Regions from separate parts of the Leclercia sp. AS011 genome, predicted to be linked through region 3. Evidence: predicted binding sites of a transcription regulator. Region 3 holds the regulator's gene; each other region holds the start of a gene.
What was found. Region 3 encodes PurR, which represses purine synthesis genes. Its sites were predicted from a motif close to CANGCAAACGTTTGCNTG; they were not measured.
Positions count from the first base shown of each region.

Region 1: the regulator PurR is predicted to act here: its motif matches at 1,908-1,925, upstream of pyrC (dihydroorotase).
Region 2: the regulator PurR is predicted to act here: its motif matches at 4,123-4,140, upstream of WFO70_RS17695 (NCS2 family permease).
Region 4: the regulator PurR is predicted to act here: its motif matches at 2,109-2,126, upstream of pyrD (quinone-dependent dihydroorotate dehydrogenase).

Region 1 covers NZ_JBBCMA010000001.1:1,765,153-1,770,835, forward strand. Annotated here, with positions in the region: gene mdtH (multidrug efflux MFS transporter MdtH) at 1-1,202, shown strand, start outside; gene WFO70_RS08405 (lipoprotein) at 1,302-1,862, shown strand; gene pyrC (dihydroorotase) at 1,974-3,020, shown strand; gene dinI (DNA damage-inducible protein I) at 3,095-3,340, shown strand; gene bssS (biofilm formation regulator BssS) at 3,611-3,865, shown strand; gene solA (N-methyl-L-tryptophan oxidase) at 3,983-5,101, shown strand; gene WFO70_RS08430 (YceO family protein) at 5,158-5,271, shown strand; gene WFO70_RS08435 (cytochrome b) at 5,533-5,683, shown strand, end outside.
Region 2 covers NZ_JBBCMA010000005.1:40,649-46,331, reverse strand. Annotated here, with positions in the region: gene WFO70_RS17715 (MFS transporter) at 1-235, shown strand, start outside; gene yidZ (HTH-type transcriptional regulator YidZ) at 204-1,166, shown strand; gene WFO70_RS17705 (4'-phosphopantetheinyl transferase family protein) at 1,310-2,056, shown strand; gene WFO70_RS17700 (NADPH-dependent FMN reductase) at 2,077-2,643, shown strand; gene WFO70_RS17695 (NCS2 family permease) at 2,688-4,022, opposite strand; gene yieH (6-phosphogluconate phosphatase) at 4,191-4,856, shown strand; gene WFO70_RS17685 (alpha/beta hydrolase-fold protein) at 4,897-5,683, opposite strand, start outside.
Region 3 covers NZ_JBBCMA010000001.1:1,496,849-1,502,531, reverse strand. Annotated here, with positions in the region: gene cfa (cyclopropane fatty acyl phospholipid synthase) at 1-863, opposite strand, end outside; gene punC (purine nucleoside transporter PunC) at 1,144-2,340, opposite strand; gene punR (DNA-binding transcriptional activator PunR) at 2,456-3,388, shown strand; gene purR (HTH-type transcriptional repressor PurR) at 3,385-4,410, opposite strand; gene cydH (cytochrome bd-I oxidase subunit CydH) at 4,706-4,795, shown strand; gene WFO70_RS06990 (MFS transporter) at 4,960-5,683, shown strand, end outside.
Region 4 covers NZ_JBBCMA010000001.1:1,884,021-1,889,703, reverse strand. Annotated here, with positions in the region: gene ssuD (FMNH2-dependent alkanesulfonate monooxygenase) at 1-446, opposite strand, end outside; gene WFO70_RS09040 (sulfonate ABC transporter substrate-binding protein) at 443-1,405, opposite strand; gene ssuE (NADPH-dependent FMN reductase) at 1,398-1,973, opposite strand; gene pyrD (quinone-dependent dihydroorotate dehydrogenase) at 2,222-3,232, shown strand; gene zapC (cell division protein ZapC) at 3,400-3,936, shown strand; gene WFO70_RS09020 (YcbX family protein) at 3,933-5,042, opposite strand; gene rlmKL (bifunctional 23S rRNA (guanine(2069)-N(7))-methyltransferase RlmK/23S rRNA (guanine(2445)-N(2))-methyltransferase RlmL) at 5,142-5,683, shown strand, end outside.

The sequences.
Region 1 (5,683 bases), 270 kb from region 3:
GTATATCACAGGCCCGGAGTCTGGGTAAATATTTCCTGCTTGTCGATAACATGCTGGTTGTCCTCGGCTTTTTTGTCGTTTTCCCGCTTATTTCGATTCGCTTTGTCGATCAGATGGGCTGGGCGGCGCTGATGGTCGGCATTGCCCTGGGTCTGCGCCAGTTTGTCCAGCAGGGGCTGGGGGTGTTTGGCGGAGCCATTGCCGACCGCTTCGGCGCTAAACCAATGATTGTCACCGGCATGCTGCTGCGGGCTGCGGGGTTTGCCACCATGGCCATCGCCCATGAGCCCTGGCTACTGTGGGTCTCCTGCTTGATCTCCGGGCTCGGCGGCACCCTGTTCGACCCACCGCGCACGGCATTAGTGGTCAAGCTGATCCGCCCTCAGCATCGCGGGCGCTTTTTCTCCCTGCTGATGATGCAGGACAGCGCCGGGGCGGTAGTAGGCGCACTGCTGGGCAGCTGGCTGCTGCAGTATGATTTCCGCCTGGTCTGTGCCACGGGCGCGGTGCTGTTTATCCTCTGCGCGGGCTTCAACGCCTGGCTGCTGCCCGCCTGGAAACTCTCCACCGTTAAAGCGCCGGTGCGTGAGGGGCTGGATCGGGTCTGGCGGGACAAACGCTTTATCACCTACGTCCTGACTCTGGCGGGCTATTACATGCTGGGGGTACAGGTGATGCTGATGCTGCCGATTATGGTTAACGATGTGGCGGGCTCCCCGGCACCGGTCAAATGGATGTACGCCATTGAGGCCTGCCTCTCCCTGACGCTGCTCTACCCGATTGCCCGCTGGAGTGAAAAACGCTTCCGCCTCGAACACCGCCTGATGGCGGGTCTGCTGCTGATGTCCCTGAGCATGCTGCCCATCGGGATGGTGAGCTCCCTGCAACAGCTGTTTATGCTGATCTGCACCTTCTATATCGGCTCCATCATCGCCGAACCGGCCCGGGAAACCCTGAGCGCCGAACTGGCCGACCCGCGTGCGCGGGGCAGCTATATGGGGTTCAGCCGTCTCGGGCTGGCGATCGGCGGCGCGCTGGGGTATGCCGGGGGTGGCTGGTTGTTCGACGCCGGGAAAGCCTTCAATCAACCCGAGCTGCCGTGGATGATGCTGGCCTTGATCGGGGTTATCACCTTCTTTGCGCTGGGCTGGCAGTTCAGCCATAAACGCCGCGTGCCCGTTATCCTCGAGCCCGGAGCCTGACAGGCGCAGATATCAGTTTTTTCTGCTGGTCTGGCTCACTCTCCCCTGACATACTGGCGCGTCAGGATTGAAGCGCTGACATTTATGTCGAGGAAAACCATGAAAAAGATCGTTATTGCCACTGCGTTGATCATCAGCGGCCTGCTGGTTGGTTGTAATCAGCTCACCCAGTACACTGTCAGTGAACAGGAGATCAACCAGGCACTGCAAAAGCGCAATAACTTTGCGAAAGATATTGGCGTTCCGGGCGTGGCGGATGCGCATATCGTCCTGACCAACCTTGCCAGCCAGATTGGCCGCGAGGAGCCGAACAAAGTGATGCTCTCCGGCGACGCCAGCCTGGACATGAACTCGCTGTTCGGCAGTCAGAAAGCCAACATTAAACTGAAATTAAAAGCGCTGCCGGTCTTTAATAAAGATCAGGGCGCTATCTATCTGCAGCAGATGGAGATCGCCGACGCCGTGGTGTCGCCGGACAAGATGAAGCCCGTCCTGCAAACCCTGATGCCCTATCTGAACCAGTCGCTGCAGAACTACTTTAACCAGCAGCCAGCCTACATCCTGAGCGAAGATAACAGCAAGGGTGAAGCTCTGGCGAAAAAATACGCAAAAGGCATCGAAGTGAAGCCGGGTGAGATTGTCATTCCCTTCGTCGATTAACCTCCAGGGCGCTTCGGCGCCCTTTTTTTTACAGAAAAGAGTGCAAACGAAAACGTTTCCCCCTATTCTTTGTGTCCGGCAAAAATCATCTCACTCAGCCGGAGCCTATCCATGACTGCACCATCCCAGGTTTTGAAAATTCGCCGCCCAGACGACTGGCATATCCATCTTCGCGATGGCGAGATGCTCAACACTGTCGTGCCCTATACCAGTGAAATTTATGGCCGCGCGATTGTCATGCCAAACCTGGTGCCACCCGTCACCACGGTCGAGGCGGCGATTGCCTATCGCCAGCGCATTCTTGACGCCGTGCCTGCCGGTCACGATTTTACCCCGCTGATGACCTGTTACCTGACCGACACGCTCGATCCGAACGAGATAGAACGCGGCTTTAACGAAGGGGTGTTTACCGCCGCCAAGCTTTATCCGGCCAACGCCACCACCAACTCCAGCCACGGCGTGACCAGCATCGACGCCATTATGCCGGTACTGGAGCGTATGGAAAAACTGGGGATGCCGCTGCTGGTACACGGTGAAGTCACCCACGCCGAGATCGACATTTTCGACCGGGAAGCGCGTTTTATCGAAACCGTGATGGAGCCGCTACGCCAGCGCCTGCCGGGTCTGAAAGTGGTGTTTGAACACATCACCACCAAGGACGCCGCCGAGTATGTGCGCAACGGCAACGAGCTTCTGGCCGCTACCATCACGCCGCAGCACCTGATGTTCAACCGCAACCACATGCTGGTGGGCGGCGTGCGCCCTCACCTCTATTGCCTGCCGATCCTCAAGCGTAATATCCACCAGCAGGCACTGCGTGAGCTGGTCGCCAGCGGCTTTGAGCGCGCCTTCCTCGGCACCGACTCCGCTCCGCACGCCCGTCATCGCAAAGAGGCCAGCTGCGGCTGTGCAGGCTGCTTCAACGCCCCTACCGCGCTGGCCAGCTATGCCCAGGTCTTTGACGAGATGAACGCCCTGCAGCACTTCGAGGCCTTCTGCTCTCTGAACGGCCCACGCTTCTATGGCCTGCCGGTCAATGAGACCTTCGTTGAGCTGGTTCGCGAAGAGAGCAGCGTGGTGGAGTCCATTGCGCTGACGGATGACACCCTGATCCCGTTCCTTGCGGGTGAAACCGTGCACTGGACGGTAAAACGCTAAAAATTGTGGGCCCCCTGTTGTAAGTTCAACAATATAACTGTATAAATAAACAGTATATTACACAGGGGGCAACTATGCGTATCGAAGTGACCATTGCCAGAACAACTGCTTTGCCTGCCGGCGCGCTGGACGCGCTGGCGGGTGAATTATCCCGCCGTATAAATGATTCCTTCCCCGAACGCAATGGTGCTGTCACCGTGCGTTATGCCGGGTCAAACAATCTGTCGGTCATCGGTGGCGCTAAAGAAGATAAAGAGCGCATCAGCGAAATTCTGCAGGAAACCTGGGAGAGCGCTGACGACTGGTTTATTACCGATTAACTTTATCCCTCTTTGTTTTTTTTTGCCGGGTCGCCCCGGCTTTTTTTCGTCTGTGCAACGATAGTACGAATAATCTGAGTGACTCCCGCAAAAATCATCAGCAAGATGATGTTTTAATGTTCAAACAATCCTAAAACGCACAAATTTGTTGTGCTGCCTGTTTCTTTTTCCCTTCAGAAGCCTTATTTATTGATATACTGAAATTGCTTCAGAAAAACACGCATTGAACCTCACAGTCGTTGTCTTTTAACACGTATTCAGGGGGTTATGATGGAAAAGAATAATGAAGTCATCCAGACACATCCGCTTGTTGGCTGGGATATCAGCACTGTAGACAGCTACGACGCACTGATGCTGCGTTTGCATTACCAGACTCCGAATCACCCTGACACTGAAGAAGCGGAAGTTGGGCAAACGCTATGGTTAACAACAGACGTTGCACGTCAGTTTATTTCTATTTTAGAAGCCGGTATTGCAAAAATAGAATCCAGTGACTACCAGGCAAATGAGTACCGGCGACATTGATGCAATGTCAACACCTCACCCAAAAAGGCACCTGACGGTGCCTCATTTATTTCACCCTTGTATAACCATCCCGTCTTAATTACCCTGCTAAGCAACGAAACGCGTAAAGAGAATCTGATGAAATACGATTTAATTATTATTGGCAGCGGATCTGTCGGTGCAGCGGCAGGTTATTACGCTACACGAGCCGGTCAAAACGTACTGATGATCGATGCCCATATGCCCCCCCACAGCGAAGGGAGCCACCACGGCGACACCCGCCTGATGCGCCACGCTTACGGCGAGGGTGAACGCTATGTGCCGCTGGTTTTGCGCGCCCAGGCGCTGTGGGACGAGCTGGCCCAGATCAGCGGTGAACCGGTCTTTGAGCGCACGGGGGTGGTCAATCTCGGGCCGTCCGATTCATCATTCCTGGCGAACGTTGAGCAGAGCGCCCGCCAGTTCAATCTCAACCTTGAGCGGCTGGACGCGGCGGCGGTGATGAAGCGCTGGCCTGAAATTCAGGTTCCTGAAGGGTATATCGGTCTGTTTGAGGCCGAGTCCGGGGTGCTGCGCAGCGAACTGGCGATCAAAACCTGGATTGCACTGGCGAAAGAGGCGGGCTGCGCGCAGCTGTTTAACTGCCCGGTCACCGGGATTTCCCATCAGGACGACGGCGTCACCGTCGAAACCCCGGAAGGCCCGTACCGCGCAAATCGCCTGCTGGTGAGCGCCGGAACCTGGGTATCGCGCCTGGTGCCTGGCCTGCCGGTTCAGCCGGTGCGTAAGGTGTTCTCGTGGTTCCAGTCCGACGGTCGTTACAGCCATCAGAACCACTTCCCGGCCTTTACCGGCGAGCTGCCTGACGGGGATCAGTTCTACGGCTTCCCGTCCGAGAAAGACGCCCTGAAGATCGGCAAACACAACGGCGGGCAGGTTATCAACGCCCCGGAAGAGCGTAAGCCCTTTGGCGCTTACCCCGGCGATGGCTCTGAAGCCTTTAAATTCCTGCGCAACGTGCTGCCGGGGATCGGCGGCCTGTTATACGGTGCGGCCTGCACCTATGACAACACCCCGGACGAGGACTTCATCATTGACACCCTGCCGGGCCATGACAATACGCTGCTGATCACCGGCCTGAGCGGGCACGGGTTCAAATTCGCCAGCGTGCTGGGAGAGATTGCCGCGCAATTCTCACAGCAGATCGCCCCGCCGTTTGATCTCACGCCTTTCTCCCTGTCGCGCTTTAGCCGATAATGCTGTCAGGCTTCGGATTGCCGAAGCCTTTCATTCCTTCCATTACCGGTACCCTCATGCGTCGTATTGTTAATTATCTGGTCAATAATATTCGCGAGCATCTGATGCTCTATATTGTGCTGTGGTCGCTGCTGGCGATCCTCGATATTCTGTACATTGTGTTTTTCTGATGCGTTATATTGACAAAAATTGACGATTCTTAAGATAACTATAATTTCACAATAAATTATTTGAACATCATAAAATCGTCATAAGCCGCCTTAAATCAGTTCCAGTCACAAAGCATTAACAGCCACATTGACCATTTCCACTTATTTTATTTCAAAATAATTGAACGAAAAATATTAATAATGAATATCTGTAAATATCATTTGCATTAATGTTTCCCGCACGCCATTTTGAGCCCTTGCTTATTAATGATGGTGTTCACAATGCAAGTGCGTAATTCCCCCACACGCTATGGCGTTATTTCCATGAGTTTGCACTGGCTGATGGCTATTGCTGTGTATGGCATGTTCGGCCTTGGATTATGGATGGTCACCCTCAGCTATTACGATGGCTGGTATCACCAGGCACCCGAGC
Region 2 (5,683 bases), on a different contig from region 3:
GAGCCAGGCCCTGGGCCCGTTCGCGCTGCGTGCCGGGGTAGCCAGCTCGGTACTGGGCATAGCCCAGGTCTGCGGCTCTTCCCTGTGGATTTGGCTGGCAGCCATCATGGGGCTCAATGCGCTGAATATGCTGATCGGGGTGCTGATTGGCTGTAGCATGCTCTGCATTCTCCTCCTTTTGCTTATCCGGCCCGCGGCGCATCATGAAGAAGCCCCTCAGCAGTCTCGATCTTAACCTGTTGCTGTGCCTGCAGCTTTTGCTGCAGGAGCGCAGCGTCACCAAAGCCGCGAAACGGATGAACGTCACCCCGTCCGCGGTGAGTAAATCCCTGGCGAAGCTGCGCGACTGGTTTGACGATCCGCTGTTTGTGAAGACGCCGCTGGGGCTGCTGCCGACACCGCTGACGACGAGTCTGGAGCAGGATCTGGCCGACTGGATGCAGATTGGCAACCAGATCCTCGATAAATTCCACCATGACTCCCCCGGCGGCCTGACGTTTGAGCTGGCGGCAGAAACGCCGCTGATGCTGATCCACTTCAACGCCCTGCTGGAACAGGTGAACCAGCGTTATCCGCAGGCGACGGTGAAGATGCGCCACTGGGATTACGATTCGCTGGACGCCATTACCCGCGGGGAGATCGAGCTTGGCTTTACCGGGCGCGAAACCCATCCCCGCTCCCGGGAGCTGTTAAAGCTGATGCCGTGGTTTATCGATTATGAAATCCTGTTCAGCGACCGCCCGTGCGTCTATCTGCGGGAAGACCATCCCGCGCTGCAGGAGGAGTGGAACCTTGAGACCTTCCTGCGCTACCCGCATATCAGCATCTTCTGGGAGCGCAGCGACACCTGGGCGCTGGATGAAGTGCTTACAGAGATGGGCCGTACCCGCAATATCGCCATGAGCCTGCCCGGGTTCGAGCAATCGATGTTTATGGCGGCGCAGCCAGGCCATAACTACATTGCCACCGCCCCGCACTACTGCCATCACTACAATCAGCTCCACCAGCGGAAGCTGATCGCCCTGCCGATCCCCATTGATGAGGCGCAGGCGCAGAAGCTCACCGTACCCTTCACCCTGATCTGGCATAAGCGTAACAGCCACAACCCCAAAATCCTCTGGCTGAGGGAAACCATCAAGGCGTTGTACGGCCCGCCGCTGCGCTAGCCGCCCTGTTTTCGCCTAAGAAAATGTAAAGTTCCGCAGCAAAACTTCCCTTACTTCCATTTAGCCATTAAAACAGTAAGCGAGTTAAGCGATAATCATGTAAACGTTTAACCTGACTTCTGACCATTATCATGGAGTGAAAAATGGCTACGCATTTTGCAAGAGGGACGCTGACCGAGGGACGACTGGTTTCAAACCGACTCCCTTCATCCTGTTATAACGAAGCATGGAAACATCCTGAGCATCGCCGCGCACGGTTTTTGGCCTCCCGGGCGCTGCTCGCTGAACTTTTGTTTATGCTTTATGGCACCAGCGAGCTGCCGGAAGAGATAATCGAATCCGAGGGTCGCCCTGCGTTTGCCGATCCGCAGCTTCCCCGTTTTTCCATTGCCTACGCCGGCAATATCGTGGGCCTGGCGCTGACCACTGAAGGCGATTGCGGTCTGGATATGGAGCTGCAGCGGGCGCCGCGCAGCCCGGACGGCACTCACGCCCATGATACCTACCCGCTCTCCAGCAACGAGAACTTATGGGTGCGTAACCAGGACGATCCCCAGGAAGCCAGAGCGCAGCTGATTACCCTGCGTCAGAGCATCCGTAAGCTTTCAGGCGAGGCCAGCGACTGTGCCAGCCAGCTGCAGCTGTTACCGAGTTCCGGCCGCCTGCGGGCCGCCAGAGCCGCACAGGTAGAAGCGTTAAGCGACGCCGAGGATGTCCTGATCTGGTCTATCGCCGTTACCCCCGCCATTGAACGGTTAAAAATTTGGGAGTTCGACAGCCGCCTCGGATGGCATAGCCTGCCGGACGTCCCCGCCCGCGCGAACGAGCCGGACGCACGCCTGATGCGCCTGACCAGTTTACCGGCAGAAAAAGCGATTATTCTCACCTGACCTTTCAAGAAGGAGTTGTGATGTCTGATACGTTAAAGGTTGTTACGTTACTGGGAAGCCTGCGCAAGGGTTCATTCAACGGGATGGTTGCCCGCACGCTGCCGAAGCTGGCACCTGAGGGTATGGAGATCACCGCCCTGCCGTCGATTGGCGATATTCCGCTGTACGACGCGGATGTGCAGCAGGAAGAGGGGTTCCCGGCTACCGTAGAAGCGCTGGCAGCGCAGATCCGCGAAGCGGACGGCGTGGTGATTGTCACCCCGGAATATAACTACTCCGTGCCGGGTGGCCTGAAGAACGCCATTGACTGGCTCTCCCGTCTGCCGGAACAGCCGCTGGCGGGTAAACCGGTGCTGATCCAGACCAGCTCCATGGGGGCGATTGGCGGCGCGCGCTGCCAGTATCATCTGCGCCAGATCCTGGTCTTCCTGGATGCGATGGTGTTGAACAAGCCGGAGTTTATGGGCGGGGTGATTCAGAACAAGGTCGACCCGCAGGCGGGTGAAGTGATTGACCAGAGCACCCTGGACCATCTGACCGGTCAGCTGAGCGCCTTTGGGAAGTATATTCAGCGGGTTAAAGCGTAAGCACCATTAAAAACGGCAACCCTTGGGTTGCCGTTTTGCTTTTATCAGGCATCAATAAACGCAATCTTCAGCACGAACAGCAGGGCAACAACCATCACGCACGGGCTGATTTCACGCCAGCGTCCGGTGCCCGCCTTCATCACGCAGTAAGAGATAAAGCCCAGCGCAATCCCTTCGGTGATGGAGAAGCTGAACGGCATCATCACCGCGGTAATAAACGCCGGAACCGCTTCGGTCAGGTCGTCCCACTTCACGCGCGACAGGCTGGAGGTCATCAGCACGCCCACGTAGATCAGCGCGCCAGCGGCGGCATACGGCGGCACCATGCCCGCCAGCGGTGACAGGAAGATCACCAGCAGGAACAGCAGGCCAACCACGACCGCAGTCAGACCGGTACGGCCACCAACGGACACGCCGGAAGAGGATTCGATGTAGGCGGTGACGGACGAGGTCCCGATAAAGGAGCCGGTCACGGAAGAGATACTGTCCACGAACAGCGCCTGCTTCATGCGCGGGAATTTGCCCTTCTCATCCGCCAGACCGGCTTTATCGGTCACGCCAATCAGCGTTCCGGAGGAGTCAAACAGGTTCACCAGCATGAAGGAGAAGATCACCCCGGCCAGGCCCAGGTTCAGCGAGCCCGCCAGATCGACGTGGCCAATCACGGTGGTCACGCTTGGCGGCGCGGAGACGATGCCGTTGTAGTGCACATCGCCCAGCATCCAGCCCAGCAGGGTGGTGACGATAATGGAGACCAGCACCGCCGCATGGATGTTGCGTGAGGCGAGGATCGCGATGATGAAGAAGCCCAGCACGCCCAGCAGCACGCTGTGGGAGGTCAGCTTACCGATGCTGACCAGGGTTTCCGGGTTTGCGACGATCACACCGGCGTTTTTCAGCCCCATCATACCGATGAACAGACCGATACCGCTGGTGATGCCCACGCGCAGGCTGACCGGGATATTGGCAATCATCCAGTAACGCACGCGGAAAATGGTCAGGATCAGCAGACCAACGGCGCCCCAGAAGATCGCGCCCATCCCCACCTGCCACGGCAGGCCCATCGCCTGAACCACGACGAAGGCAAAGAAGGCATTGAGGCCCATCGCCGGTGCCAGGGCAACCGGCAGGTTAGCAAACAGCCCCATCAGGATGCTGCCGAAGGCGGCGATCAGACAGGTGGTCACGAAGACGGCGCTGGTATCCATGCCAGCAACGCCCAGAATTTGTGGGTTCACGAAAACGATATAGACCATCGTCAGGAAGGTGGTGAAACCGGCGATCACTTCGGTGCGTGCCGTCGTGCCGTGTTCGCGCAGTTTAAACACGCGCTCAAGCAAACCCGCGCCAGAAGACTGGGTAGTGTGTTGTTGACTCATCATCTATTTCCGAACAAGGAGGGAAAATTCGTCGCTATCCTATACCAAAATGCGACAATAGGGGCGGTTGAGAGGCACTTTTTTTCATTGAATTTGCTTATACGGCAACGATTGCGTCTCAATGTTAGGCGGTACGTAAACGTTAAACTTGTTAAGAAAGGGAAATGCATGTCTCAGATTGATGCAGTATTTTTCGACTGCGACGGTACGCTGGTCGACAGTGAGGTCATCTGTTCCCGGGCGTATGTCACCATGTTCCAGGAATTTGGTATCACGCTCGATCTCGAAGAGACCTTCAAACGCTTTAAGGGCGTGAAGCTCTACGAAATCATCGACATCATTAACGCCGAACACGGCGTCAGCCTCGCGAAAGCGGATCTGGAGCCTGTTTACCGCGCCGAGGTCGCACGCCTCTTCGACTCCGAACTGGAGGCCATCAAGGGGGCCAGCGCCCTGCTGGATTCGATGGCGGTGCCGATGTGCGTGGTCTCTAACGGCCCGGTAAGCAAAATGCAGCACTCCCTTGGCAAGCTGCAGATGCTGCACCATTTCCCGGAAAAACTGTTTAGCGGCTACGATATTCAGCGCTGGAAGCCCGATCCGGCGATGATGTTCCACGCGGCGAAAGCGATGAACGTCAACGTAGAGAACTGCATTCTGGTGGATGACTCCAGCGCAGGCGCCCAGGCAGGGATTGCCGCAGGCATGGAGGTGTTCTACTTCTGCGCCGATCCGCACAACCCGCCGCTCGACCATCCGAAGGTGACGACCTTTACCGATCTGGCCCAGCTGCCGGAACTGTGGAAGGCCCGCGGCTGGCAGCTTACCCGCTAAAACTGATAAGCCGTAAAGCGAGTCGCTTTACGGCTTTTTGCTATTTAAACAGCTTCTGCACGAACTCCGCATAGGCCGGTCGCCAGACATCCATCTCATGGTTCAGACCCGGATACTCGTGATACTCGAAGTTGATCTGGCGTTTCTCCAGCTCCTGCTTCAACCCGGCGATATCTTTGCCCGTCACGGCATCTTTCTCGCCCACCACGACGGTGAAATTGCGTAGCTGTTTATTAATGGCCTGCGGATCGTTGAGCCGCGCGCTGACGCCCGCGTCCGGCACCGTGGTAGTGGTGACGCCGCTAAAGGTACCCAGCCAGCCAAAGCGTTCAAGATGATTCATCCCCGAGACCAGCGCCTGATAGCCGCCCTGGGACAGTCCCGCCAGCGCGCGCCCTTCAGCATCGTCGCGCACGTTAAACCGCTGGTTTATCAGCGGAATGATGTCGTTCATCAGCTCCCGATCGGCTGCCTGGGCATTCAGCGGATAGAAGGCTTTGCGTCGCTCATTCGGTACGAAGGTTTCAGGAACAATCCCTTCAGCATCGGTTTCCGTATCCGGCACTACCACCAGCATCAGGGTAATCTTTCCGGCTGCCAGCAGGTTATCCATGATCTGCGCGATACGCCCCTGATCGATAGCCGAACGTCCCGTATCACCGAAGCCATGATAGAAGTAGAGCACCGGCAGCGGTTTGCCCTGTCCGCTGTAGCCCGGCGGCGTCCAGACGAAAAGCTGCCGCTCCGATTTCAGCGCCGCCGAATGATAGGTCAGGGTAATAAGATCGCCATGCGGGACCGGGTTAACGTCCAGAATACTGCCAGGC
Region 3 (5,683 bases):
TTCGGAAAGATGTATTTATCGATCCAGGGGTCGACGCGATGATCGGTTTTTTGAGAGCCGATGGTGTGCAGCAGAAACAGACCATCCGGTTTCAGGTTACGATCCACCACCTCAAAATAGGTGCGGTAGTTCTTCGGCCCGACGTGTTCGAACATCCCCACAGAGACGATGCGATCGAACTGGTCGCGCAGATCGCGATAATCCTGCAACAGAATAGTGACATCCAGATCGGCACAGCGCGCCTGGGCCAGGCGTTGCTGCTCCGCTGAGATGGTCACGCCCACCACGCTGACGCCATAATGATGCGCCATAAAATGCGCCAGCCCGCCCCAGCCGCAGCCGATATCGAGCACCCGCATGCCGGGTTTCAGCTGCAGTTTTTCACAGATCAGACGGAGTTTATCCTGCTGCGCCTGTTCGAGGGTGGTTGCCTCTTTCCAGTAACCGCAGGAGTACTGCATGGTGGGGTCGAGCATGCGGCTGAAGAGATCGTTACCAAGATCGTAATGCTCTTTGCCGACGATCCAGGCGCGCTTTTTACTTTGCAGGTTGAACAGGCGGGCGGTGGCGATCCGTAGCGTATCCTTCAGGTGGCTGGGCAACTGCTTTTCCAGCCCCGCCCGCAGGACGTTATTGAAAAAGATATCCAGCCGCTCGCACTCCCACCAGCCGTCCATATAGCTCTCGCCAAGACCCAGCGAGCCCTGCTGCAGGACGCGTTTAAAAAAATCGGGGTGTTTAATTTGTAAATCGGAGGAGGCCGGGCCGTTGATGGTAATACCCGCGCGGCTCAGCAATTCATTAACGATCCGGAACCAGTCATCATTCCGGATGCTGACTTCTTCTATACACGATGAACTCATAGCTTCTCCATCACCTGATGTGATCAGAATCCATAAATAGCGTAGACGCTCTTTATGTAGAGTGAGAAATTTCACGGTGTAACCCGTGAGGCTAATATCCGACGTAGAACAGAGGAAGGGAGAGGACCCTTGCCGAAAGGCCATCCATGGTAAAACGGGAGCACTCCGGCTCCCGTTAACACTTAATATTTTTAGTATTTATCAGAACGCTCAAGTCAGTATAGGACTGATATCCTGGTGATTCAACAGGATATTGTTAGCAAGCTAATCAATAATTCCGTCAGGCCCGGGATGATTCGGCGTGCAGACGCTCATCCTGCTGGCCCGCGGGGACGTACTGCATCCGATAGCCCAGCGCCGCCAGCACCACGGTCGCTACCATCACGCTGGTGGTGGTCAGCAGCGGAGTGGCAATCAGCCAGGACACCAGCAGGCTCGCCAGGAAGCAGAGACCCAGCTGCAACGTGTTCTGCAGGGCGGCGGCGCTGCCGGTTGCCTGCGGGAAGGGACGCAGCGCTTGCGCCACGACAATGGGGTAGATCGCGCCGTTCGCCACCGCCATCAGGCAGAAGGGGATCAGCAGCGCGGCCAGGCCCACACCCGTGATAAACCCGACCGCCCAGGTGGCAATCACGCTGACGGCAAACAGGCCCAGCAGCCACGGCAGCATCTGGTGACCCTGCCATTTCTGCAGCGCGGCGCGGCAGCCATAGCCACCGATGAGGAAGGCGATGGTCTGCGGCACGTAGCTCAGGCCAATCGCCGCCGGGCTGTAGCCCATGTCGCTCAGAATAAACGGCGAACCGGTCAGCCAGGCGAAGAAGCTCGCGGAGCAGGCGGCATAAATCAGCACGTTGCCGCGGTAGGTGCGCGAACGCAGCAGCGATACAAAAGTCACGCGTTGTTCAGACTGGCCTTTTTTAGCCGCCGCCGGTTTGAGGCTAAAGGCCGGGATCATCAGCACCAGAGTAATCGCAAACAGTACCGCAAAAATCGCCTGCCAGCTGAAGTGGGCGAGGATCCAGCTGCCCAGCAGCGGGGCCAACGCCGGAGAGAGCCCGACCAGCGGCATGATGGTGGCAAAAATACGGTTCGTGCGTGAGGCCGGATAGTAATCGGTCACCAGCGCCTGCCAGGTTACCGCCGCGGCGCAAACCCCCACCGCCTGAATAAAGCGCAGCACCAGCAGCCAGGTGGCATCGCGAACCCACAGCATGCCGAGGCAGCCAAGAGCAAAAATGGCTAAACCGGCCAGCAGCACCGGCTTACGGCCAAAGCGGTCGGACATCGGGCCCCACAGCAGCTGGGCAAAGGCAAAACCCGCCAGGAACAGGCTCAGGCTGGCGCTGATGGCCGCCGCCGGGGTTTGCAGATCCTCCTGCATGATCGAAAAAGCAGGCAGGTACATATCGGTGGCGAGGAAGCCCAGCACGCTTAAGCCGCCGAGCCAGACTAAAAATCCTTTCCCGGGTGTCATTGTTCTATTCTCCGTTTGGGCGCAGGTAGGGGTAGCCGGTGAGTGTAGGGAGTGCAAACCCGCTTGTGAAACGCTAATATTTGGCGGTTGCATTCAAAAAATTTGCAGGCAGAAAATGTGGTCAGAATATTCTCTTGAAGTGGTGGATGCCGTGGCGCGTAACGGCAGCTTCAGCGGGGCAGCCCAGGAGCTGCATCGCGTTCCCTCCGCCATCAGCTACACCGTGCGTCAGCTGGAGGAGTGGCTGGCGGTGCCGCTGTTTGAGCGGCGTCATCGCGACGTGGAGTTGACCCCCGCCGGGGCGTGGTTCCTTAAAGAGGGACGGTCTGTTATCAAAAAAATGCAGATCACCCGCGAGCAGTGCCAGCAGATCGCCAACGGCTGGCGCAGCCATATCTCCATCGCGGTGGATAATATCGTCCGCCCCGAGCGCACCCGGCAGATGATTGTCGATTTTTACCGCCACTTTTCCGACGTCGAACTGCGGGTGTCCCAGGAGGTCTTTAACGGCGTCTGGGACGCGCTGGCGGACGGCAGGGTGGAGATGGCGATCGGTGCCACCCAGGCGATCCCGGTCGGGGGACGCTATGCGTTTCGCGATATGGGGACGCTGAGCTGGAGCTGCGTGGTCGCCAACCATCACCCGCTGGCCGCCATGGAAGGGCCGCTTAGCGATGATACCCTGCGCAACTGGCCCTCGCTGGTGCGCGAAGATACCTCCCGCTCGCTGCCCAAACGCATCACCTGGCTGCTGGACAACCAGCGGCGGATCGTGACCCCGGACTGGGAATCCTCAGCCACCTGCCTCTCGGCCGGACTGTGCGTGGGAATGGTGCCGGTGCACTTTGCCCGTCCGTGGATCGACAGCGGCAAATGGGTGGCGCTGTCGCTGGAAAACCCTTTCCCGGATGCGGCGTGCTGCCTGACCTGGCAACAAAACGATATGTCACCGGCTCTGGCCTGGCTGCTGGATTATCTTGGCGACAGTGAAACGATGAACAGGGAGTGGCTGCGGGAGCCAGAGGGGCTGACTCCCGGAGAGGATTAACGGCGGTAGTCGCGGAACGGACCATCCGCAACGGAGCGGCGTTCAATCAGGCGTGGATGGACCTCAATGGACTGAGACTCCTCGCGCTTATTGACGATACGGTCCAGCAGCATGTTGAAGGCGGTCTCCCCCAGCGAATCTTTCGGCTGGTGGATGGTGGTCAGCGCCGGGGTAAAGAAGCGGGCGTTGCGCACGTTATCATACCCGATCAGCGACACGTCCTGCGGAACGCGCAGGCCCATCTCGTCGGCGGCACAGAGTGCACCCATCGCCATAATATCCCCGCCGCAGAAGATGGCGGTCGGGCGCGGGCTCTGGGAGAGGATCTGCTGCATCGCGCGGTAGCCGGACTCCGGCTCAAAGTCGCCCTGCACGATCCAGTTTTCCGGCACCGTGATTAATGCTTCTTCCATCGCCTTCATAAAGCCTGCAAGGCGTCCGGCGCCGGTGTTGCGCTCCAGCGCTCCCGGGATCACGCCGATTTCACGGTGGCCGCGTTCGATCAGATAGCGACCGGCCATATAGCCGCCTTCAAAGGCGTTATCGATCACCGAGTCGGTAAAGTCCGCTTTGGCTTCGCCCCAGTCCATCACCACCATTGGAATATTGCGATACTCTTCCAGCATCGTCAGCAGGGGTTCCGGGTATTCGGAACACATCACCAGCAGACCGTCGACGCGCTTTTGCGCCATCATCGACAGATAGGCCCGCTGTTTTTCGAGGCTGTTCCAGGCGTTGCCGAGGATCAGGGTGTAGCCCTTCTGGAAGCAGTTCTTCTCTACCGCTTCAATAATTTCCGCAAAATAGGGCGCTTCGCTGCTGGTCGCCAGCAGGCCGATAGATTTGGTGTGATTAACCTTCAGACTGCGGGCCACGGCGCTGGGAGAGTAGTGCAGCTCTTTTATGGCCGCCCAGACGTTGTTGCGGGTCTCTTCCGCCACAAAGCGGGTTTTGTTAATAACATGTGATACGGTTGTAGTGGAAACGTTTGCGCGTTTCGCCACGTCTTTAATTGTTGCCATCAGATGTCACTCCAGACCATATCTAAGCTCCTGAAAAACCAAAAGGTAAACGTTTGCCTTCACTCGCCCTAATTGCGCAATTTGAATTGCGGTACGCCGGGAAAACGACACAGGACGTCAGGAGGGGGTCAATGGCCGGTACGCTAATAAATTTAGCGTGGAATTTTGTCTTATCTTGGGCAAAAGGGGAAGAGCAAAAACCGATATCAATCTAAATCCAGCAAGATTTTTACCCTGAACTGTGTAAAAATGAGCAAGCTCACTCTTCGTAGGGTGATTAAAAGGAGAAAAATTGATGAGTACCGATCTTAAGTTTTCGTTGATTACCACTATTATTGTTCTGAGCCTGATTGTTGCCAGCGGTCTGACTGCGGCACTGCACTGATTGATGCGGGAGAGGTCAGCTCTCCCTCGTTCCTTCCGCTGATTGTTACGCACCCTGCAAAAATCTTTTGCTAAATTGTTAACTTCTCATTTTTTGCGATTGATGTCATGCTTTCGCCTTCATTGTTCTGTGTCGCCTCACGACACGGTGTCTGGAGTTGAAGTATGAGAATCAATTTTCCGCTGCTGGCCCTGGCCATTGGTGCCTTTGGTATCGGCACGACCGAATTTTCCCCGATGGGCCTGTTGCCGGTTATCGCCCGGGGCGTGGATGTCTCTATTCCCGCTGCAGGGATGCTGATCAGCGCCTACGCCATCGGCGTGATGGTGGGTGCGCCGCTGATGACCCTGCTGCTGTCCCATCGCGGACGCCGCAATGCGCTGATCTTCCTGATGGCGATCTTTACCGTCGGTAATGTCCTCTCGGCGCTGTCGCCGGATTACACCACCCTGATGCTGTCGCGTATCCTGACCAGCCTGAACCACGGCGCCTTCTTTGGCCTCGGGTCGGTAGTGGCGGCCAGCGTGGTGCCGAAGCACAAGCAGGCCAGCGCCGTCGCCACCATGTTTATGGGCCTGACCATCGCCAATATCGGCGGCGTGCCGGCTGCAACCTGGATGGGCGAAGTAATTGGCTGGCGAATGTCCTTCCTGGCCACCGCACTGTTGGGCGTGGTGTCGATGATTGCGCTGTTCTTCTCCCTGCCGGCTGGTGGGGCGGGTGAAAAGCCGGAGGTACGCAAAGAGCTGGCGGTGCTGCTGCGTCCGCAGGTGCTCTCTGCCCTGTTGACCACGGTTCTCGGCGCTGGCGCGATGTTCACCCTCTATACCTACATTGCCCCGGTGTTACATGATATCAACCAGGCGACACCGGCCTTTATCACCGCCA
Region 4 (5,683 bases), 390 kb from region 3:
GTGATGTTTTCCCCCTCCAGCAGGCGACGCCAGACGTGGGTGAACTCAGAGGAGGCTTCGTAACGCTCGGTGTGATCGAGGAAGACGCCATCGCCTGCCAGCTCCTGCGGATCGCTGCCTGTCACCAGGTTAAACAGGGCGCGTCCGTTCGACAGGCGGTCGAGGGTTGCGGCCTGGCGGGCGGCTACCGTCGGTGACGTCACGCTCGGGCGCAGGGCCACCAGGAACTTCAGGCGCTGGGTCACCGGGATCATCGACGCCGCCACCAGCCATGCATCTTCACAGGATCGTCCGGTCGGGATCAGTACCCCGGTAAAGCCAATCCGGTCTGCGGCCTGGGCAATCTGCTGGAGATAAGCATGATCCACCGGGCGCGCGCCCTCGTCGGTGCCCAGATAGTGCCCGTCACCGTGGGTAGGTAAAAACCAGAACAGATTCAGACTCATGATTTAGCTCCTTTTTGCGCAGTGGGTTGCCAGATACGGTCGCGAATATCGATTTTTTTCGGCACCAGGCGGTTGTCATAGAAGAGGTCAGCGGTTTGCTGCTGTAACACGGCGGTTTTGGCATCCACCGGTTTGATGACGGTTGGCGGGCGGTGGTCCAGGTAGCTGGCAATGACCGGCTCCGGGAGACCCATCGTTTTGGCTAACAGGGCGATACTGGCCTGACGCTGGCTCTGGGTGAGCGCATCCGCTTCGCTAAAGGTATTCAGCACGCCCTGCACAAATTCACCGTTTTTCTCTGCATAAGGGCGAGCGGCCAGATAGAAGGAGCCGGTCTGTTTCAGGGTTTCGCCATCCTTCAGCACCTTCACGCCACCCTGCAGCAGGGCCGCGGAGTAGTAAGGATCCCAGATTGCCCAGGCATCGACGTTGTGTTGCTGGAAGGCGGCGCGGGCATCTGCCGGTGAAAGATAAATCGGCTGAATATCTTTAAAGGTCAGACCCGCCTGCTGCAGGGCACGCAACAGCAGATTGTGCGAGCTGGAACCCTTCTGGAACGCCACTTTGTGGCCTTTGAGATCCGCCACGGTTTTAATCGGGCTGTTTTCAGGCACCAGGATCACTTCGGCTTTCGGTTTTGGCGGCTCAACGCCGACATAGACCAGATCCGCCCCGGCGGCCTGGGCAAAGATTGGCGGGATATCGCCGGTGCTGCCGAGATCGATACTCCCGACGTTCAGCGCCTCCAGCATCTGCGGGCCTGCCGGGAACTCCACCCAGGAGAATTTGGTGTCCGGGTAGCGTTTTTCCAGCAGCTGATGGCTTTTCGCCAGCACCATGCTGACGCTGCCTTTCTGGTAACCAATACGCAGGCTCTCGGGCGCGGGCTCGGCAGCCTGCGCCAGGCCGGAGAGAGCAATCAGGCCCGCCAGGCTCAGACGTGCAAGGGATTTAAACATGGGCAACTCCTTTGTGCAGACCAAACGCGGGAACCTGGACGTCACGGCGGTGCAGCGCCTGCCAGAAGGTCTCCAGGGCGCTGTCGAGACGGGTTTGCAGATTCGGGGTAAAGTGGGGCTTGTGCTGGTAGTCGATCACCTGAGAGTCGTCGGCAAACACGCCGTGCAGGATCTCCTGTGCCTTCAGAGCGTTGAGCACCGGCTTCAGGGCATAATCCACCGCCAGCAGATGGGCCACGGTGCCGCCGGTGGCCAGCGGCAGAACGATTTTCCCCTCCAGCGCGCGCTCCGGCAGCAGATCGAGCAGGGTTTTCAGGGCACCGGAAAAGGAGGCTTTATAGACCGGAGTGGCGACGATCAGCCCGTCAGCATCCTTAAGTTGCTCATTCAGGGTTTTCAGCGCCGGGCTGTCGAAGCGGGCATAGAGAAGATCTTCCGGGGCGAAGTTATGCAGATTCCAGTGGAACACTTCCACATCCAGGGAAGTCAGTTGCTCCCTGGCGTACTCCAGCAGCGCGCTGGAGCGGGAAGGAAATCGCGGACTGCCGGCCAACGTTATGACGCGCATAGATGCTCCTTATAACCAATTGTTTGCTTTTATCTAACATTGATAACATTTGTTGGCAGTGTGGCATCGCTGACTTATTCCACTAAATGATTTATCCGCAAGATAAATGCCAAAAAATGAATAAAGGAGGGGTTAAAAGTAAACGATTGCGTGGCATGACGCTTTTTTTGCCGCAGGTCAATTCCCTTTCCCGCTGCGATCGAAGATAATACGCCCCCGGTTTGCACACCGGGAATCCAGGAGAGTTCATGTACTACCCCTTCGTTCGTAAAGCCCTTTTCCAGCTCGATCCTGAGCGCGCTCATGAATTAACGTTCCAGCAATTACGCCGTATTACCGGAACCCCACTCGAAGCGCTGGTGCGCCAGCGGGTGATGGAGAAGCCGGTTACCTGCATGGGATTAACCTTTAAAAACCCACTGGGTCTGGCGGCGGGGCTGGATAAAAACGGTGAGTGCATTGATGCACTGGGTGCGATGGGCTTCGGCTCAATCGAAATCGGCACCGTCACGCCGCGCCCGCAACCGGGTAACGACAAGCCGCGCCTGTTCCGCCTGGTCGAGGCCGAAGGGCTGATCAACCGCATGGGCTTTAATAACCTCGGCGTCGATCACCTGGTTGAGAACGTAAAAAAAGCCCATTTCGACGGGGTGCTGGGCATTAATATCGGCAAAAATAAAGATACGCCGGTTGAGCAGGGCAAAGATGACTATCTGATTTGTATGGAAAAAGTCTACGCCTACGCCGGGTATATCGCGGTGAATATCTCTTCCCCTAACACCCCGGGCCTGCGCACGCTGCAATACGGTGAAGCGCTCGACGATTTATTACTCGCCATCAAGAATAAACAAAATGAACTCCAGGCGACGCACCATAAATATGTCCCGGTGGCCGTTAAAATCGCCCCGGATTTGACCGAAGAAGAGCTGGCGCAGGTTGCCGACAGTCTGGTTCGCCATAATATTGATGGTGTTATTGCCACCAATACCACCCTCGATCGTTCCCTGGTTCAGGGGATGAAATATTGCGACGAAATGGGTGGCCTGAGCGGGCGTCCGGTGCAGTTAAAAAGTACCGAAATTATTCGTCGTCTGTCGCAGGAATTAATGGGTCGCCTGCCGATTATTGGCGTGGGGGGGATTGATTCGGTGATAGCCGCGCGCGAGAAAATGGCGGCTGGCGCTTCGCTGGTGCAGATATATTCCGGCTTTATTTTTAAAGGCCCGCCGCTGATTAAAGAAATCGTTAATCATATCTAATCTTTAAGCATCACTAACAACCAGGGCTTTATTTCCAGCTCTGGTTGTTTTATATTCCCGGACTGTTGCTTTATTAGACATTGTAGTCTTTGATTATTGAAGTTAAAAAAGCGAAGCGGCAATAAGGACTTTCTTAAGACAGGACGTTTCGGGAACGGGAGAGACAGATGCGAATTAAACCTGACGATAACTGGCGCTGGTATTTCTGTGACGAGCACGATCGTATGATGCTCGATCTTGCCAATGGTATGTTGTTTCGTTCTCGTTTTGCCCGTCGGATGTTAACCCCGGACGCCTTTGCCGATACCGGTTTTTGCGTCGATGACGCCGCACTCTATTTTTACTTTGAAGAGAAGTGCCGTGACCTCGAGCTGTCGAAAGAGCAACGCGCCGAACTGGTGCTCAATGCGCTGGTGGCGATCCGCTTCCTTAAACCTCAGATGCCAAAAAGCTGGCACTTCCTCGCTCACGGTGAGCGCTGGTCGCCGACCCTTGGCGATGCCGCCTGCGTCAGCCTGAGCGAAAATGCCGAGCAGGTGAATTTGCTGGTGGTGGAGCCGGGCGACAACGCCGCCCTCTGTTTGCTGGCGCAGCCAGCGGTGACCATTGCCGGGCGCACTATGCAACTGGGCGACCCGATTAAAGTGATGAACGACCGACTGAAACCCCAGCCGGTCAGCTTCAGTCTCGAGCAGGCCGTTTAAGCTTCCAGCTGGAGGGAGGTTTTCGGTACACAGCTGCAGCACAAAATGGTGCCGTCGTCGCCGATGGCCGATTTCTTCAGCGCACTCACTTCGCCTTCGACCAGCGTGATGCGACAGCATCCGCAGATCCCCGCACGACAGGAATAGGGCACGCGAATACCGGCCTGTTCCAGCTGCTCCAGTAACACCTGCTGATTGTTACCGCGTATCGTCTGACCCTGCCACTGGATGGTTACCGCCGTTGCGGGCTGCGTCTCCACCTCGGTAGCCTCTTCTTCAGCGCCTGCGCCGTAGAGCCGGGCGGGTCCGGTTGAGAGGATCTCCACCTCATCGCCCACGCGGATCACGCCGCTGGAGCGCGGGATCAGGTTCTGACCGAAATCCACATCGCCGTTATCCTGGGCGGTGCGGAAGGATTGCAGGGTCTTCAGCGGCTCACCGGCCGGGTGCTTCTGCCCCTTTTCCGGGCTGACGGTGGTAAAGATGCAGCGGCTGCAGGGTTTCACCACGTCAAAGATGACGTCGCCGATGCGGATCACTTTCCAGGTGTCCTCTTCCCAGGCCGTTGCGCCGGTGACCACCATATTCGGGCGGAACTGTTCCATCTGTACGCTGGCCGGGCAGCGCTTTTGCAGATCGCGCAGCGAGGCGTCGTTGGTGAGCAGGAACGGGAAGCCATCGGCAAACGACAGCGGCACCGCGGCATAATTTTTGACGCGGCGCGTCATTTCAGGCCCGACCCAGCGGAGCTGTACCGGGCGGGAGAAGAACTCGCTCAGCCAGCGGTTGATCGCCTCCGGGGCGATACGTGCGGTAAAGTGGTTGCCCCACACTTCAGTAGGGGCATCCGCTGGCGCAAAATCGCTGAAGCGAACGATACTACTGGAACCGTCCGGCGCCGTGAGATGCAGGCCATCCTGAACCGGGGCCGGGGTGAAGCGAACCATCTGCGGGAACTGGCGTGCGGTAATGAACGTGCCATCCGCTTCGGTGACCATAAAAATGCGATCGTAGGCAAAACCGCTGACGTCTGCGAAGGCATGCGTGAGCCCAATACCACGCATGGATTTGACCGGATGAATGAAAAGCCTGGATAACGTTGCCACGGCACCGTCCCCTCAAATGAAAATAAGCCCTCAACTTTATGACATAGAGCCCAGATTGGCTATAATGCGCAGCAATTTTCTTAGAGTAAAAGTGACGATATGAATTCTCTGTTTGCCAGTACGGCCCGTGGGCTGGAAGAGCTGTTAAAAACTGAACTGGAAAGCCTGGGCGCGCAAGAGTGCCAGGTGGTTCAGGGTGGTGTCCATTTTCAGGGCGACACGCGGCTTATTTACCAGAGCCTGATGTGGAGTCGCCTGGCGTCACGCATCATGTTGCCGATGAGAGAGTGTAAGGTTTACAGCGATCTCGATCTCTATCTGGGCGTGCAGACTATCGACTGGACAGAAATTTTTGCCCCGGGCGCCACTTTTGCCGTGCACTTCAGCGGCCTGAACGACGAGATCCGCAACAGCCAGTACGGCGCGTTGAAGGTGAAAGATGCCATCGTCGACAGCTTTACCCGTAAAAATCTTGAGCGTCCGAACGTCGATCGTGAAAATCCGGATCTGCGTATCAACGTGCGTCTGAATAAAGAGATCGCCAGTATCGCGCTGGATCTCTGTGGCGAAGGCCTGCACCAGCGCGGCTACCGCGACCGGGCGGGTATCGCGCCAATCAAAGAGAACCTGGCGGCGGCCAT